DNA from 3 places in the Ligilactobacillus ruminis ATCC 27782 genome. Region 1 is predicted to be linked to each of the others. Evidence: predicted binding sites of a transcription regulator. Region 1 holds the regulator's gene; each other region holds the start of a gene.

Region 1 (5,696 bases):
TTTGCAGTAAGCTCTCCATGAAAGCGGTAAGCTCGCCCGCACGAGAGGCTTTCAGTCGTGACCTCTCTCCCTGAATGGGTTGCCGTTTGTCTTTCACTAATGTATCTCTTATTTAAACACTAAGTTCCGCCTTTTTCAAGTGTTTTTTCAAAAATACTCAATTATTTCTGAGATTCGGACCGTCAACAATGATTTCAGTCGCCAAAAATTTGATTCTCTCCATTATCCGCTTGGCCTTGAGAGGGTCTGATTCCATCCGATTGTTAAACGTCAAATAACTGCTTTCGAGTTCTTCCATTGACAAATTTGATGAAAAAAACGTCGGTAGCTCTTCTTGCATCCGATGCTGCAAAATGACGCCTAAAATATCGTCGCGCGACCAATTGGAAAGAGAATCCGCGCCAATATCGTCAAGCATCAGCACTGGAGCATTTTTGACTTCGTTAACGGCGTCCGCAACCGTCCTGCCAGTTGTTTTATCGCCAAGAAGCGCCTTAAGATCAGAGATGAATGTCGGGACATGCAAGATTGTTGTTGAAAAGCCGTTTTCTGCCAAATCGTTTGCGATTGCTCCCAAAAGATACGTCTTTCCAACGCCAAATTTTCCTTCAAGATATAGTCCCTTGTGAAATTCGTTTGGATTTTCCGCATAAGATCTGACAAAAATCAATGCCTGTTTCAAAGCTGCCGCTCTTCCCTTCGTCATTGTTCCGTATTCTTGCAAGCTTGCATTTTTGATCGACCTCGGGACGCTGATTGCCCTTACGCGTTGCTTGATTTTGCGCTGCTGCTTTTGTTTCAGGTTTTCTTTTGTCGGCAAATACACGATTTGAACGTGTTTGGAGCTCATGATTAACTTTGGACAGTATCCTGGCATAAACGTTTTCTTTCCGGCATCACGATCCTTTTTAAAATTCAAGTACTCGATAAACTTTGACATGCTCCTCCTGATTTCGTCAGCATCCAGCTCATCATGATGCTCTTTGATAAATGCGACAATTTCTGGGGATTTCAATACTTCTTTGTAAACGGACCTGACTTTTTCTTCCCAGTGGTATTTTTCCATCAATTCCGTCATCTTTTGACCTACGTCTTCCATCAAGTTCACCTGCCTTTGGCATTTTTAATCTGATTCCGCAACTTCTCAATCTCATCCAAATCATGTTTGTAGTCCAAATCAGCATTCTGTTTTTGTGCAAGTTCGTCCCAATCGGTCAATGTTGCTTTTTGAACTTTTTTTCTCGTTTGACCATTACGGGCACTTATCCGCCTTTGCTGTTTCTTTTGCTTGTTTTTTTCGACTTCGCCTTTCAGATAGTCCATTGCGCTTACGGGATCGCTGATCTTTCTTTTAGCAAATTGGTTGCAGAATTCTTCAAACCGAGTGCTGACTTTTCCGCTAAGCTGATCATTGTCTTCGTCACACAAAAAATAGTGCAAAATGACATTTATGACGGAACCCGGCAAAACATTGGCCTTAACGACGTTTCCGACAACATATTTTTCGATATTAGAAGCATAACCGCCCTGCTCGTTCTTCAACGCTTCCAGAAATTCAAGCGGGGCATAGTAATTGCAAGCTTCGACAAGCTGACGATCTTCAGATGATAACCTCGATGTACTTTTAGCTGATTCTGCGCTGATTTCTTTTTCATTGCGAGCAGGCTTTTCAAGAGCTGATTCAAATTCTTCGTTGACATACCGCTTGAATAAAGAAAAGTCGACCCTGTTGTTTGCAACGTTGAAGCTTTTTTCAAGCTGCTTGACAAGCTGAAGTTCATCCAGACCATACAGTAAAACCATCGTCTTCACCTCATCCAAATGCTCCATTACTTCCTTTTCTTCAACAAAAGAATGTTTCAATAGCTGTTTGAAGTATTTTAGATCAAAGTTCAGTTCGCTTTTCTCCAAAAGAGATTCGTTCTTGACGCGATTGATCTGCAAATTTTGAATATTTTCTTTTCTGACGTCAAACACATCAGCTAAGGTCTTGGTAATTTCCTTTGAATTTTCGGAATAGGCAAAGACATTTGGTGCAAACAACTGCTTGAGCTGGGCATGGCGTCTTCTTCCGACGCTTAACAGCAACAACGTATCTAAAACGGTCTGCTTAAAAAATTCCTGCCCGCTAAGCGGCAAAAGCAACTGATAGATCATTCTGCGTTCATTGGAGACATCGTGCACAAAAGTCCGCAGCAATCCAAGTGCTTCCAATTTGCAGCAAGCCTCATAAAACCGCGGAATTTCCATATCCAAGGTTTTTAGGATATCACCGATTTCAGGCAGATGTCCGCTTTTTCTCGGAACGGTTGTCGCTGAAGATGCCAAAACAGCGTGAACTGCTGCTGCATCTGCACCCATAATCGGCTGATACAGAAAGATCACCGTTTCGGAAGACAGCAAACTCTTTCTTTCCTCAGAACAAATTACGCATCTGTCTTTCGGCGAAAGAATATTCAACCCATTTTCCATCGACTCACATCCCTTTTACTTTTTGGCATCCGAACCTTTTTCCTGATCTTCGCGAGCCATCAACTCCTGAAGCTCGTTCACGAAGGCACCCATGTCTTTAAATTCGCGGTACACGCTGGCAAAACGAATGTAGGCAACATCGTCAACCTTGGCCAAAAGATCCATTACGTAGCCACCGATCAGTTGGCTGGAAACCTCGTTGCTTCCCGCTGCCCGAACTTTGCTTTCGACCTGATCAACCAAATTTTGAATATCATCCATCGGTACCGGTCGCTTTTCTGCAGCACGCATCACTCCGCGCATGATTTTTTCGCGATTGAATTCTTCGCGAAGTCCGTTTTTCTTTACGACAAGCAACGGAGCTGCTTCAATTCTTTCAAAAGTCGTAAAGCGATAACCGCAATTTTCACACTCGCGACGTCGTCTGATGGCATGACCGTCATCAGCAGGACGACTGTCGACTACTCGCGAGCCGTTCTTATGGCAATGTGGACATTTCATTAGTTTAAGGGCGGGATACCAACGTCTTTGACCGTTGGAAGGATAATCCGCAACTTAAAAAGTCGCCCCGCCTCTCCTTTCTTCTTTTTTAGTTGCTTGCAGTTCAGTTTGCAAGCATTTTCGGATTGTCTTCTTTATACCCCACATATCCGTTTATCTAAACATTTATCGTCTTTAGCCATTTTATCACTTGTTTGCGGGTCTGTTCAACCGTTCCTGAACTATCAATCACTACGTCTGCAAAACCGTTTCTTTCCCGTGAGCTCAATTGGCTCTCGATTCGACTTTTTGCCTCATCTTCAGAAAGTTTGTCTCGTTCAATCAAACGTTCCAGCTGAATTTTTTTCGGAACATCAATCGTCATTATAAAATTGCAAATTTTATCGTAATGCTGCTCAATCAACAACGGAGCATCCAAAACAACGAGATCGGCATTATTTTCTTGATTCAGCCTTCGAGAAATTTCCTCTCTGATCAGAGGTTCCATAACAGAGTTTAGCAATGAAAGCTGTTCGCTGTTTGAAAAAACGATCTGACCAAGAGCTTTTCGATTAAGCGTTCCGTCGTTTTTTAAAATTTTGTTGCCAAATATTTCCGTTAATTTTTCAAGTCCGATTGAGCCTTTTTCAACAACGGCTCTTGAACACTCATCAGCATCGATCACGGGAAGACCAAACTCTTTCAAATAGGCGCTGATCGTTGATTTTCCGCAAGCAATCCCGCCTGTCAGGCCCAATATCTTGCTCATTTTTTCATCACCTGACAATTCGGGCAATAATGCGTACCGCGCTGTCCGACGACTATTTTTTCAATCGGAGTACCGCATCGTCCACACTTTTCACCAGTCTTTCCATAGACTTGCAAAAAGAACTGAAATGATCCTTCCTCAAGGAAGGCGTTGGCATAGCTCCTGATCGTCGTCCCGCCTTTCTCGATCGCTTTTTCAAGCTCATCGATGATTGAATTTCTCAAACAATCGGCCTGCTTTCTGCTGAGCTCATTGCAAGGCGTCAAAGGATGAATCTTTGCCATATAAAGCACCTCATCAGCATAAATATTCCCGACCCCTGCAACAAGCGTTTGATCAAGCAGAGCCGTCTTAATCGGCTTTTTCTTTTTTTGAAGTCCTTCATAGAATTTTTGAGAATCAAAATTTTTCTCGGTCGGTTCGGGACCAAGCTTAGAAATCCCGGAAAGAGTGGTTTCTTCACCTGTCTTAAACAGTTCCATCCTCCCAAATTTGCGAACGTCGTTATAATGAAGCTCGCTTCCGTCCATCAAATAAAAGATCACGTGCGTGTGCTTTTCAACCGGCTCTCCTTTTCGCCTGACAAAGTATTTTCCTTCCATTCTCAAGTGAGAAACCATCGTCAATTCGCCTGAAAAGCGAAATAACAGATATTTTCCGCGTCGATCGACATCAAGCAATTTTTTCCCGCTGAGTTTTTTGCAAAATTCATCCTTGGAACCCACGATTATCTTGTCATATAAAACATTGACGTCCTTAATCGTTTTGCCCTTGATCAGTCTGTTAAGGCCACGTCTGACCGTTTCAACTTCCGGTAATTCAGGCATAATTCTACCTCATTTCGTATCAAACCATGTTTTGCCATGTCCGCTTTCAACTTTAAGCGGAACATCCAACTTAACTGCAGAATCCATCACGCTCGGAACAAGTTTTTCAAGCACGGGAATTTCTTCTTCAGGCGCTTCAAAAATCAGTTCGTCATGAACCTGTAAAAGCATTCTGGCTTTAAGTTCTTCTTTTTCAAGCGTCTCCTGCATCTTAATCATCGCAACCTTGATAATATCAGCAGCACTTCCCTGAATCGGAGTATTCATAGCCGTCCTTTCAGCAAACGAACGCTGATTAAAATTTTTTGAACGAATCCCTTCAAGATAGCGGCGACGTTTGAAAAGCGTTTCAACGTATCCTTGATTTCTTGCAAGCTCCACAATCTCCGTCATATATCTTTTAACGCCGGGAAAAGATTCAAAATACGTTTCCATAAACGTTTTAGCCTGATCTCTTCTGCATCCGATGCTTTGTGCAAGTCCAAAGTCACTGATTCCGTAGACGATTCCAAAATTGACGGCTTTAGCCTGACGACGCATATTCGGCGTTACCTCGTCAGGACTGCTCAATCCAAAAATTTTCATCGCCGTATTGGCATGAATATCAAAATCGTCTTTAAATGCTTTTTGCATATTCTCGTCTTTTGAAATATGTGCCAAGACCCTCAACTCAATTTGCGAATAATCTGATGAAAAAATTTCCCATCCTTGGTGACTCGGAATGAAAGCCTGCCTGATTTTTCTTCCTTCTTCCAAGCGAACGGGGATGTTTTGAAGGTTGGGTTCAACCGAAGACAACCTTCCCGTTGTCGTCAACGTTTGCGTGTAGCGCGTGTGCACCTTCTCATCTTGATCCATCACTTTGATGAGTCCGTCAATGTAAGTCGACTTGAGCTTGGCAAATTGACGATATAAAAGCACGTTATCAACGATATCGTTTCCTCTGAGTTTTTCCAAGACACCGACTGCCGTTGAATAGCCGGTCTTTGTCTTCTTGGCACCTGGAAGCCCTAGTTTGTCAAACAAAATCATTCCCAATTGCTTAGGTGAATTGATGTTGAATGTTTCTCCGGCTTCTTGATAAATCAATGATTCAAGATCGCTTATCTTTTCTTTGAAACGACTTCCCATCGTTTCAAGCGTCTCTT
Region 2 (5,696 bases), 940 kb from region 1:
GTTTTTATTTGTGGCAGAAAGCATGAACATGTGGAAAAAGAAAAAGGAAAGTTATCAACAAGGCTGTGGATAACTTTGTGGATAAACTCTTTTTAAAAACAATCCACAGCTGTGTGCTTAAAGATTTCGACGTCAAAAGTTTGGCTGAACTTTTTTTGAACTGAAAAACTCTCGCTGATTTTTCAATCTGCATGATACTTTGATGTTTTTGTCGGCTTCTTTCAAGAATTTTCTAAAGAAAAAATTAATTGTACCAATAATGTTCATCTTAATAAAAACTAAAAAAAATCACTAACATTCCTTAAATTATCAGATGTATCATACAGACATAGGCTGATGAGATATCAACCTTCTCCCCCTTTTTATGTAAGTAATAACCGCCACCTCCAAGGCGGTAATTTCCCCAATAACATGACCTTTTTCCCGTAGCAGGCGTTTGCCTCTGCGGGTTTTTTGTTGTTGAGGACTGGAATTTACAGGTAAATCTCAAAAAAGCGCATTTTGCTCGTAATCGAGGACCGGCTTTTTCTGGGCAAATCTCAAAAATCGCGGTTTTGCCCGTAATCAGAGAATGGAGCACAGATTGAGACAGCGCTGCATTTGTCAAAAAAGTCACTCATAAGAAAAATGCCGGACAAAATCAGTCGCAATTCGACCGACTTGTCCGGCATTCATTTAATTCAAGATTTTACAAATCCTAACGTAATTATTTAATCGGAAACCGATCAGCTGAACAGACCTTTGATCCAGTCGACGAATTTTTGCCAAAGACTCTTGGCTTCTGAAATCGTCTTTTTTCCTGACTGGCTGTTTGCCCAATTCTTTGCTTTGTTCATCAGGTTTCCGGCCGAGTTCTTAACGTTGTTGATTGTGTTGTCAACGTTTTTGACGTAGTTTTTGCTGGAAGAAATCGGCGAATTTTGGAAGTTGAACAAAGCATTCGTAATCTGCGTAACGTTGGTTGAAGAAGTCTTGTCTTCGATGCCGCGCTTTTCAAGCGCTTTGTTCAGCATATCCTGAATATCTTGCTTGGTTGCAAGATTTTTGTTGTCTTGTTTCATTTCCGCCAACTGCTTTGAAACGTCGCCGATTGCCGCCATTAGTTTGCCCGGGTAGGTTTTATCGTCTTTGTTGGCGTCAATTGCTGGTTGCGTTGCTTCAAGCATTTGGTTGGCCGTGGAAGTGTTTTTCGTATTGAGTGAAACGCCGTCGGTTGCGAGGGCTTTGTAAACGCCCGTCAAGGCCGATTCGCCTGAAACGGGGCGGTTTGCGGTGACAACGATGCTGACGTCCGTGACGCCGGCCATTTGTGCGACCATTGCGTATTGTTGTGAAGTGACCTTGGTGATATTGTTTTCACCGTCATAGTTTTTGATGTTGACCTTGACGCCTGAACCGGGATCGCCGGGAGCGATTGCGACCGAACTGATCATTGCGGCATCCGTCGTGCTGTCCTGCTGACTGATGTATTTGGAATAATCGGCTGCCGTGGCGGTCAGCTTCTTGAATGAAGAATCAGACTGGAAAACGTCATCGAGTCTGGAACGAACTTCTGAGCTTGTACCAGCACCGTAAACGACGTAGGACGAGTTCAGGGTATGCGTTGAGCCGGAGCTTGAGGAATCATCTGTTCCGTCAGCAAATACAGTGCTTGCGCCTGCTGAAACTCCGCTCAAAGTCAAAGCTGCCAAAAAAAGGGCAGCGGCTTTCTTGAAGTTAAATTTCATTTTTTATCCTCTTTTCTGAAATTTTTCAATTCCACAACCAAGTAAATTATAACATGTAACGTATTTGTAATATTTCAAGAAAAAGTAAAATTGTGCGAATTTTCAGTGTTGTCGAAAACGGAGAAACAAATGTCTGATTGATATATAAACACAATATATAGTAGGTACAAATTATTGTTGATACCTCATCTTGAATTTTTCCTTGAAATAAGGTTGTGAAGGCCCTATAATAAATTATGTTTTATACAGGGAGGAATTTAGAGATGTTTGATCGCTACAAAGACGTTTTGATGCATTTGTCGGAGTATTCGCATAATGTTTTTCGCAAAGGTTATTTTTCATGGCTGCTTAATCAGTGCAAAGGATGGGGGACGTTTAGTTACGCTTTATTGACGTTCAACTTCGTTTTGCAGGTGATTTCGCTCGTTCAGTCGATTTCTCAAGCACCGCTGCAGTCAATTATCGCATTCATTGGCGGCAATCTGTCCGTTGCCTGCGTCATCGGGATTTCCAACCGTTCGGGGATTCAGGGCTGGGCAGGCGCAATTTCTGCGATCTGCATCGCAACCACCGGATTCATGGCCGGAAATTTCGCAACTGCTTGGGAACAAATCGGCTACCTGTTGTTTCTTGATCTGTTTTGCATCCTTGATCCTAAATGGAACAACGACATCCAGGCAGAAAAGTTTGAAAGCTGGGTCGAATGGCTCAAATACTTGATTTTCTTTGGGGCTGCATGGGCCGTAATCTACTTTATTTTCAGCATGACAAGCGATCCGCGCGTTTTTTTGGACAGTTTGAATCTGGCAATGGCGATTACGGGTTCTTTGCTTGAACTCAATCGCAAGCGTGAGCAGTATTACGTTTGGACGATTTCATCCGTTTTTACGATTGCTCTTTGGACTCAGACGATGCTTCAAGGCGACGGAAATTTTGCTTTGATTTTCAGTTATTCCATCTTCTTCTTAAACGATATGTATGCATTCTTCAGCAAGCACGGCTGGTTTAAAAGTACGAACGAATAATTGTTTTGAGAGTCTGAGGCTGGGAAAAAATATTTTACGCACAAATCAGGACTTGGCTGGACGGCGATTGTCATGCATACGAAAAAACCGGATCAGATTTGCAATTGATGGCAAATCATCCGGTTTTTTAATTTGAGGCATCGTTTTTTCAAAGCCTCTCCTTTTTTTGTGCTTAATGATAACCGCATGTGGTAAAATTGTACGGTAGAGCAGTTAATTGTAAGATAGAAAATTTTGGGGCTGATTTTATGCAAAAAGAACCTGAAAACAAGTCTAGTCAGATTCCAGAGTTCTTGAAGAACGAGCAGTTGAGAAAGCTGACCCTGATTCTTTTTGGGGCAGTTGTTTTGTGCATTGCATTTTCCTTCATGCTAAATGCAGTGCTCGGATTGATTATTCTTGTTTTAAGCATCATAACTCTTGTTGTTGCTTATGACGGCTTGAAACAGATTGCTTCCGATACGTCCGAATATATCTCTGATCTGTCTTATCGCATCAAGCGCGGTGAGCAGGAGGCGTTGATCAAAATGCCGATCGGGATTTTGTTTTATGATGATCATGAACGCATCGAATGGTACAATCCTTATATGCAGCGGTATTTTTCGCGCAAGGATATTTTGGGAAAGAGTCTGAGCGAAGTTGATGAGGAGCTGGCAGATCAGCTCAAAAACCATCGCGACGAAAAGAAGGCAACAGAGGTCAAGCTTCACGGAAAGTCGTATTCGTTCATTGTTCAAAAAGACATAAATGCCGTTTTTTTGATGGACGTTTCATATTATGCGGCCATCAAAGAACAGTATGAAGATTCGCGAATCGTTTTGGGACAGCTGTTCTTGGACAATTATGACGAAGTGACCAAAGTCATGAATGACAAGGATTTGTCAAATCTTGACAACTTCATTACGAATACTTTGTCCGATTGGGCACGAGAATTCGAAATCTTTTTGAAACGAGTCGATGACGATCATTTCTTTATTTTGGCCTATACCGGAGCGCTCAAGAAGCTTGAAGAAGAAAAGTTCAAGATTTTGGACGTGATTCGCGAACGCACGTCGAAGCGAAACTCACCGCTGACGCTTAGCGTCGGAATTGCTTACGGCGGAGATGATTTAGCGGAACTTTCGCGACTTTCGCAAAACAATCTCGATTTGGCTTTGGGACGCGGCGGAGATCAGGCGGTTGTCAGAGAAATTGCCGGTCAGGCACGTTTTTACGGCGGCAAGACCAATCCGATGGAAAAGCGGACGCGTGTCCGTGCACGGATGATTTCCCAGGCGCTAAACGAACTGATGATGCAGTCTGATGATATTTTTGTGATGGGCCATGCTTACCCTGATATGGACGCCATGGGTGCTTGTCTTGGGTTGAGACGGATTGCGACCATGAACGGCAAAAAATGCTGGATCGTCTTGGACAAGGACAATCTGCATTCCGACGTGCTGCGGCTGCTTAAAGCTCTGGACCAGTATCCTGCAATCAAGGGTTCGATCATTTCACCGAAAGATGCGTTGGAAAAAGTTCAAAAGAACAGCTTGCTCATCATGTGCGACCATTCAAAACCATCGATTTCGATTTCGCCCGAATTATATGAGAAGATGCAAAATCGTGTCATGGTGATGGATCACCACCGTCGCGGAGAGGAATTTCCCGATAATCCGATTTTGGTTTATATCGAACCATATGCAAGTTCGACCTGCGAACTTATTACGGAAATGTTTGAATATCAAGGACGAGACAGCGAGCCAATCAACAAGATCGAAGCTACTGCCATGCTGACCGGCATCATCATTGATACCAAGTCGTTTTCGATTCGAACCGGCACGAGAACGTTTGATGCCGCAAGCTATCTGCGCTCGGTCGGAGCTGACCTCGGGATGGCGCGTCACTTTATGAAAGAAAGCGTTGCAAGCTATATGCAGCGAAGTCATTTGATTGAACGCACTGAATTTGACGAACAAGGCAATGCGATTTGCTGCGGTGAAGACGGCAGAATATACGATCCGGTCATTGCGGCTCAGGTTGCGGATTCTTTGCTTGGCGTTTCAGGGGTCGAAGCTTCATACGTGATCACGTTCAGAAAAGAGAATCTAATCGGTATTTCGGCACGAAGCAACGGCGAATTCAACGTCCAGGTCGTCATGGAACAGATGGGCGGCGGCGGACATTTGTCAAATGCCGCAACTCAGATCAGCGGTAAAACGATTGCGGACGTTCACGAAGAACTGCTGACGATTATTAAAAACGCGCGTGAAAATCAAGAATAGAACGGAGGAACTGGAATGAAAGTTATTTTTACACAAGATGTCAGAGGAAAGGGAAAACGTGGTGAAGTTAAGGAAATGGCCGATGGGTATGCCAATTTCCTGATCAAGGAAGGCAAGGCCAAGCGTGCCAATGCTCAGGCGATGAGCGAACTCAAAGGTCAAAAACGTGCTGAGGCAAAGAAGGAAGCCGAACTTTTGGCGGAAGCAAAAGAATTAAAAGAAAAACTCGAATCGGGCGATTATGTCGTTGAGCTGAAAGCCAAAGCCGGAAGCGACGGCCGTTTGTTCGGATCAATCACGTCAAAACAAATTTCGCAAGCGATTCAACAGCAATTCGGTTTGAAAATCGACAAGCGCAAGATGGAACTTGCCGCTCCGATTCGCTCAATGGGGTATGTCAACGTTCCGGTTAAGCTTCACAATGACGTAACGGCTAAAATTCGCGTTCATATTTCGGAAAAATAGCCGCGATTCAAGTTTTCGGAAAGGATGAACAGTTTGGATAACGATCTTTTAGCCGGCAACATGCCGCCCCAGGATATTAGTGCCGAAAAAGCGATTCTGGGTGCGATTTTCCTGAATCCTGAAGCCTTGGCCGATGTCATGGAACAAGTTGAGCCTGACGATTTTTACAGTCGTCAGCATCAGATTTTGTTTCAGTCGATGATTGAACTGAACGA
Region 3 (5,696 bases), 320 kb from region 1:
TCATCGTTGATCTTAAGTATGCAACGCCCGACAACTTTACGGGAAAAGTCGTTTATGACTTTCAAACCGCCATTGCTCGAACAGGGACAGCAAAAAAACTTGCGCATGCCAGCAAATTAGTCAAAGACCAAGGATATCGCTTAAAAATCTGGGATGCATATCGCCCTGTTTCAGCACAAAAAAGACTTTTCGAAGTCTATCCGGATCCTAAATTCGTTGCGAAACCCAATCCTGACTTCAGTCACCAAAAAGGCGTCACCTTTGATTTAACGCTGACTGACATGAAGGGCCGCGAAGTCGAAATGAAAACCGGATTTGACGACTTCACCGAACATGCATTACGAAATGCAAAAAGAACCCCTCTCCAAGAAGAACATTACCAAATTTTGGACAAGGCTATGACTGAAGCGGGATTTGTCGGCTATGTCAACGAGTGGTGGGACTATCGTGACTCTCAAATGGATGAATATAAGCCTTTGCTTGCAGATCCGAATGATTATAAGATATGAAAAAGAGGCTGAGAAAAAAGTCCCGTTTTCCTCTTGAAATAAATGAAATACCGAACGAAGGCGGTCAATTTGCGACTTTTTTCCAGCATTTTTTAAATACGGTGCTGCTCAACTAATCTAGTCAAAATCTCATGCAAATTTGCCGCCAGCCTCTTTTCGGATATTTCCATCATGGAATGAGATTGTCATATATGCAAAAAACCGGATCAGATTTGCACTTGATTGCAAATCATCCGGTTTTTCAATTGAGACATAGTTTTTTCCCAGCCTCTTTTCTTATCTGACCAGACCTTCCCAAATAACGACCTCGCCCTTTTCAAATGATTTTTTAACATCAACGATTCTTTGATTGGAACTTCCCCTGAATTGCAGCGTCAAGTCCTTCAGATCTTCTCTGAAGCGTCCGTCAACAAGAATATCGATACTATGTAACAGTTCAAGCTTGTCTTCTGAATCAAGCAGCAGTTCATCCCACGTATAACCGCTCCAAGACCAAATATCCTTGATATCTCCGTACTCTTTTCTGATTCTCTTGACCAATTTCAAACAAACATCAGTATTTAAAAATGGCTCACCGCCAAGCAGCGTTAATCCTTGAACGTAATCTTCGCCAAGATCCTCAATTATCTGATCTTCAAGTTCTTGCGTATAGGGTTTGCCGTAATGAAAATTTTGTGCAACCTTGTTATAGCATCCAGGACACGCAAACAAACATCCGCTGACGTAAAGACTGCACCTGACCCCTTCACCGTCGACAAAATTGAATGGTTTGTAGTCAGCAATATAGTTTTGTGACAACTCGCTTGAAAGCCACTCTTTCGGCTGTGGATTCCTGGGCTTTTTAGGTATGCGAGAACGTCGTTTGAAATTTTTTTTGTCGGCATTTCCTTTATCCAGATCGGATTGAGTAATAAAACAAGTATCACCGCCAATGCTTACCCGAATCTGACTATCATTCAACATCTTCAGCCATCCTCTCGGTCATGTTCTTGACGCGTGACGAAATCTCAACGTGACGTCCGTGCACCATCGGACGCTGCAAAGGATTCCCAAGATAGCCGCAAGTTCTTTTGACGCAATCGCAAGTCTTCGGATCGTGATTGCCGCACGTTGGACACTCAAAGCCGCGCTCCGTCGCTTTGAATTCGCCTTGAAAACCGCACTTATAGCAATGATCGATCGGCGTATTGGTTCCAAGATAGCCGACCTTATCATAAGCCCAATCCCAAACGGCTTCCAAAGCTTTCGGATTTTGACGCAAATTAGGGTATTCACAGTAATGAATAAACCCGCCTGAAGCATATTTCGGATAGTCCATTTCGAATGAAAGCTTCTCAAATGGAGTCGGATGCTTTCTGACGTCATAATGAAAACTGTTCGTGTAGTATTCCTTATCCGTAATATCTTTAATCTTGCCGAATTTTTCAGTATCCAACCGACAGAAACGATCCGTCAGCGACTCGCTTGGAGTCGAGTAAACACTATAATGATAGCCGCTTTGCGCAGACCACTCTACACAGGCATCGTGCAATTTCTTAACGATTGACAGCGTAAAATCATGAGCTTCCTTGTTATGTTCCCAGTTCGGCCCATAGAAGACTGTTCCGACTTCATATAGGCCGATATAGCCCAATGAAACCGTTGCACGTTCATTTTTAAACAACTCATTTACGTCTTCTCCCGGCTTGAGACGCTTGCCAAATGCACCGTATTGATAAAGAATCGGAGCATTTTCAGGAATGGCATCCAAAACGCGCTTGACTTTGAACTTGAGCGCAGTATGACATACGTCAAGGCGTTCATCGAATATTTCCCAAAAAAGATCCATGTCGCCATTTGATTCAAGTGCGATTCGCGGAAGGTTCATGGTCACGACTCCGAGGTTCATTCGGCCTGAATTGACTTCATTTCCTTCATCGTCTTTCCAGCCTTGAAGAAAAGAGCGACACCCCATCGGTGCTTTGAAGCTTCCAGTCAGTTCAACTATCTTGTCATACATCAAAACGTCAGGATACATGCGTTTCGTAGCACACTCAACCGCAAGCTGCTTGATGTCATAATTTGGATCGCCAGGCTTGAGATTCAAGCCTTTTTTCAACGTAAAAACGAGTTTCGGAAAAATTGCCGTACGTTTTTCGCGACCGAGTCCTGCAATTCTGATTCTCAAAATCGATTTTTGAATCTCACGAGAAATCCAGGAAGTTCCAAGGCCAAATCCGAGCGTTGTAAACGGCGTCTGTCCTTGTGACGAAAACAGGGTATTGATTTCGTATTCCAAAGCCTGCATCGCATCGTAGATATCTTTTTTGGTCCTTTTCTTGGCAAATTCGACTTGCTTTTCAGGATTTTCGATGTAATCCCTGGATTCAGCCAAATGTTTCTCATAATTACGCATTGCAAACGGTTCAAGAACCTCATCCACACGGTCTGCCGAACACCCGCCATATTGACTGGAAGCCACGTTTGCAATAATCTGAGACATTTGTGCCGTTGCAGTTTGAATCGAATGAGGACTTTCAACCTCTGCATTTCCGATTTTAAATCCGTTCGTCAGCATTTCTCTGAAATCAATCAGACAGCAATTCGTCATCGGACTCCACGGAGTATAGTCAAGATCATGATAATGAATGTCGCCGCGAAGATGTGCTTTGGCAACATGTTCAGGCATCAAGCGCAATCCAAGCGTTTTGCCAACCGTTCCCGCGGTCAGATCGCGCTGCGTATTGAAAACGTTGCTGTCCTTATTGGCATTTTCATGCACAAGTGTCGGATCCTTCTTTTGAAGTCGTGTCAAACGTTCAGTAGGATCCGTTTGTTTTTGCCATTCTTCTTCCTTGACCTTGTGTTTAGTGATGAAACTTTCAGCTTCATCGTCAAAATTGTTTTCTTTCAAAGTCGCAATGACTGCATCATAGATTTCAGCCGTTTCAACCGTATCTTGATCGACAAATTTATTAATAACCGACCAAATCAATTCATCGCTTTGGTCTTCCAAACCGAGGGCGCTGAAAATATATTTTAATTTATATGACGCAAAGGGCATCCTGTATCCATCGCGCTTGATGACCGACCCCGGCCTTTTTGTCACTTTTTTTTCATCATTTTTTAATTCAATCATTCAAGTCAACCCCCGAGTCAAAATTTTCATTATCATTTGCCAGTATAAAAACAAGCTGTTCCGTTCATGTAAGGTCGGTATGTCTCCCTGACCTTCCAGCATATTCTATATTATAACGAAAACAACAAAAACACAATATATAGGGCCTGAAGAAAAATAACAATGCTAGATATAGAGCGTGTGAAACTTTTATAAAAACCTTTTTACATTGGGGTTGACTGCCTGTGAAACATTTTTATTTCAAAAAACATGAAGCACCGACACAATATATGGTGTTATAATTGATACAATAACTCGGGATGACGGAAAGTTTCCCGATAATTATGAGAAGGTGAAATTTTGGAAATCGATTTAAACAAGATTACAGAACAAATACGGAGCGGATTAACCGAATTGCTGAATCAAGCAAACCTTCATGAGGGCGATCTGGTTGTTTTAGGATGCAGCACAAGCGAAATTCAAGGTAAGCACATTGGAAAATACCCCAGCGTCGACGTTGGCCGTACGGTTGTTTCTGCCGTTATGGAAGTTTTAAAACCGCGAAAGCTGTATTTGGCCGTCCAAGGATGCGAACACTTGAATCGCGCCCTTGTCGTCGAAAGAAAAATCGCTGAAGAAAAAAACTTCGAAATCGTCACCGTTTTTCCAAGCGAACATGCCGGCGGATCTTGCCAAATCGCCGCATTCGAGCAAATGGACGATCCCGTTGAAGTTGAACACGTCATCGCGCAGGCAGGAATGGACATCGGAGATACGTCAATCGGCATGCACGTAAAATTTGTCCAAATTCCGGTCAGAACGTCCGTCAAGGAAATCGGATTCGCGCATGCAACATATCTTCGCTCACGTCCGAAATTAATTGGAGGAGAACGTGCAAAGTACAAGTGGGATCCATTCGGATAGTGCTTTGATTCAGCTGGTTTTTTCATTCCCGGCTTAAAATACAGTCAAATTTGCTGCGTGAAAAGCATAATCAAAAAGGCAGCCGTGCTCAAAAACACGGTTGCCTTTTTAGTCTCAATCTTCAATCAAGTCAAAACAATATCCGTACGCGTCGTTTTTCTATCTGTATCTTGGCCCGTTGTCCCCCATCAAATGAGCCAACTGACCTTGAAACTCGCTTCTGTATCGTTCGATCTCATGGCTGCCTGCAGAAGAATCAACGGCTTCCCCGTGTTCCCCGGCATCCAAACCAACAATTTCTTCTTCTTCAGTAACACGCATCGGAATAAAGCAACGCAAAATCGCAATCAAAATAAATGATAGCACGGTCGTAAAAATAATCGTTACGACGGTCCCCATGATTTGTATCAAAAACAAATGGACTCCGCCGCCGTAGAAAAGACCATTTTCAACGATGCCCGAGTTGGCAGCCTTCGTAGCAAACACGCCTGTCAATACGGATCCGGCAATGCCTGAAACGCCATGACATCCAAAAGCGTCAAGAGGATCATCAAATTTCATCTTTGGCTTGATGTGAGTAATGAATGCGAAACTCGTGCACGTGCAAATAATACCGATGAAAAATGCTCCAACGACCGTAACATAGCCTGCGCCAGGCGTAATGCCGACCAAGCCGCATAAAGCACCCGTACATACACCGACAAGCGTTGGTTTTCCGTCAACCTTCATTTCAATCAGCATCCACGCCATCATTGCGCTGCCGGTTGCAACAGTAGTCGTAATAAACGCCTGCAAAGCAATCTTGTCGGCTGCCAAAGCCGAGCCGGCATTGAATCCGTACCATCCGATCCAAAGAATGGCCGTTCCAAGAAGAACCCAGGGAAGATCATAGTGTTCCGTTTCACGCTTCAAACGAGGTCCAAGACAAATTGAAAGAATCAATGCCGTGATCCCGGCATTAATATGAACAACGGTCCCACCGGCAAAGTCAAGCACTCCTGCTTTGAACATTAATCCTGACGGGCTCCAAACCATATGTACGAGCGGATAATAAATAACTAAAGTCCAGCAGATAATAAAGACAAGCAAAAAATTGAATCGCATGCGTCCAACAATGGCTCCAACAAACAATGCGGGTGTAATCAATGCAAACATCATTTCAAAAA

Evidence for each region. Region 1 encodes NrdR, which represses ribonucleotide reductase genes. Its sites were predicted from a motif close to ACACNATATATNGTGT; they were not measured.
Region 2: pnuC (nicotinamide riboside transporter PnuC) is a predicted target of NrdR. The motif match lies at 1,876-1,891, and genes of this name have one in related genera.
Region 3: nrdD (anaerobic ribonucleoside-triphosphate reductase) is a predicted target of NrdR. The motif match lies at 3,888-3,903, and genes of this name have one in related genera.

The regions. Positions count from the first base shown of each region.
Region 1 is NC_015975.1:1,133,072-1,138,767, forward strand. Features, by position in the region: gene dnaI (primosomal protein DnaI) at 158-1,099, opposite strand; gene LRC_RS05700 (replication initiation and membrane attachment family protein) at 1,105-2,472, opposite strand; gene nrdR (transcriptional regulator NrdR) at 2,488-2,973, opposite strand; gene coaE (dephospho-CoA kinase) at 3,131-3,721, opposite strand; gene mutM (DNA-formamidopyrimidine glycosylase) at 3,718-4,548, opposite strand; gene polA (DNA polymerase I) at 4,558-5,696, opposite strand, start outside.
Region 2 is NC_015975.1:11,012-16,707, forward strand. Features, by position in the region: gene LRC_RS00055 (DUF1002 domain-containing protein) at 726-1,727, opposite strand; gene pnuC (nicotinamide riboside transporter PnuC) at 1,991-2,752, shown strand; gene LRC_RS00065 (DHH family phosphoesterase) at 3,001-5,016, shown strand; gene rplI (50S ribosomal protein L9) at 5,032-5,481, shown strand; gene dnaB (replicative DNA helicase) at 5,515-5,696, shown strand, end outside.
Region 3 is NC_015975.1:810,620-816,315, reverse strand. Features, by position in the region: gene LRC_RS04165 (M15 family metallopeptidase) at 1-509, shown strand, start outside; gene nrdG (anaerobic ribonucleoside-triphosphate reductase activating protein) at 786-1,472, opposite strand; gene nrdD (anaerobic ribonucleoside-triphosphate reductase) at 1,462-3,627, opposite strand; gene LRC_RS04150 (TIGR01440 family protein) at 3,967-4,530, shown strand; gene LRC_RS04145 (ammonium transporter) at 4,690-5,696, opposite strand, start outside.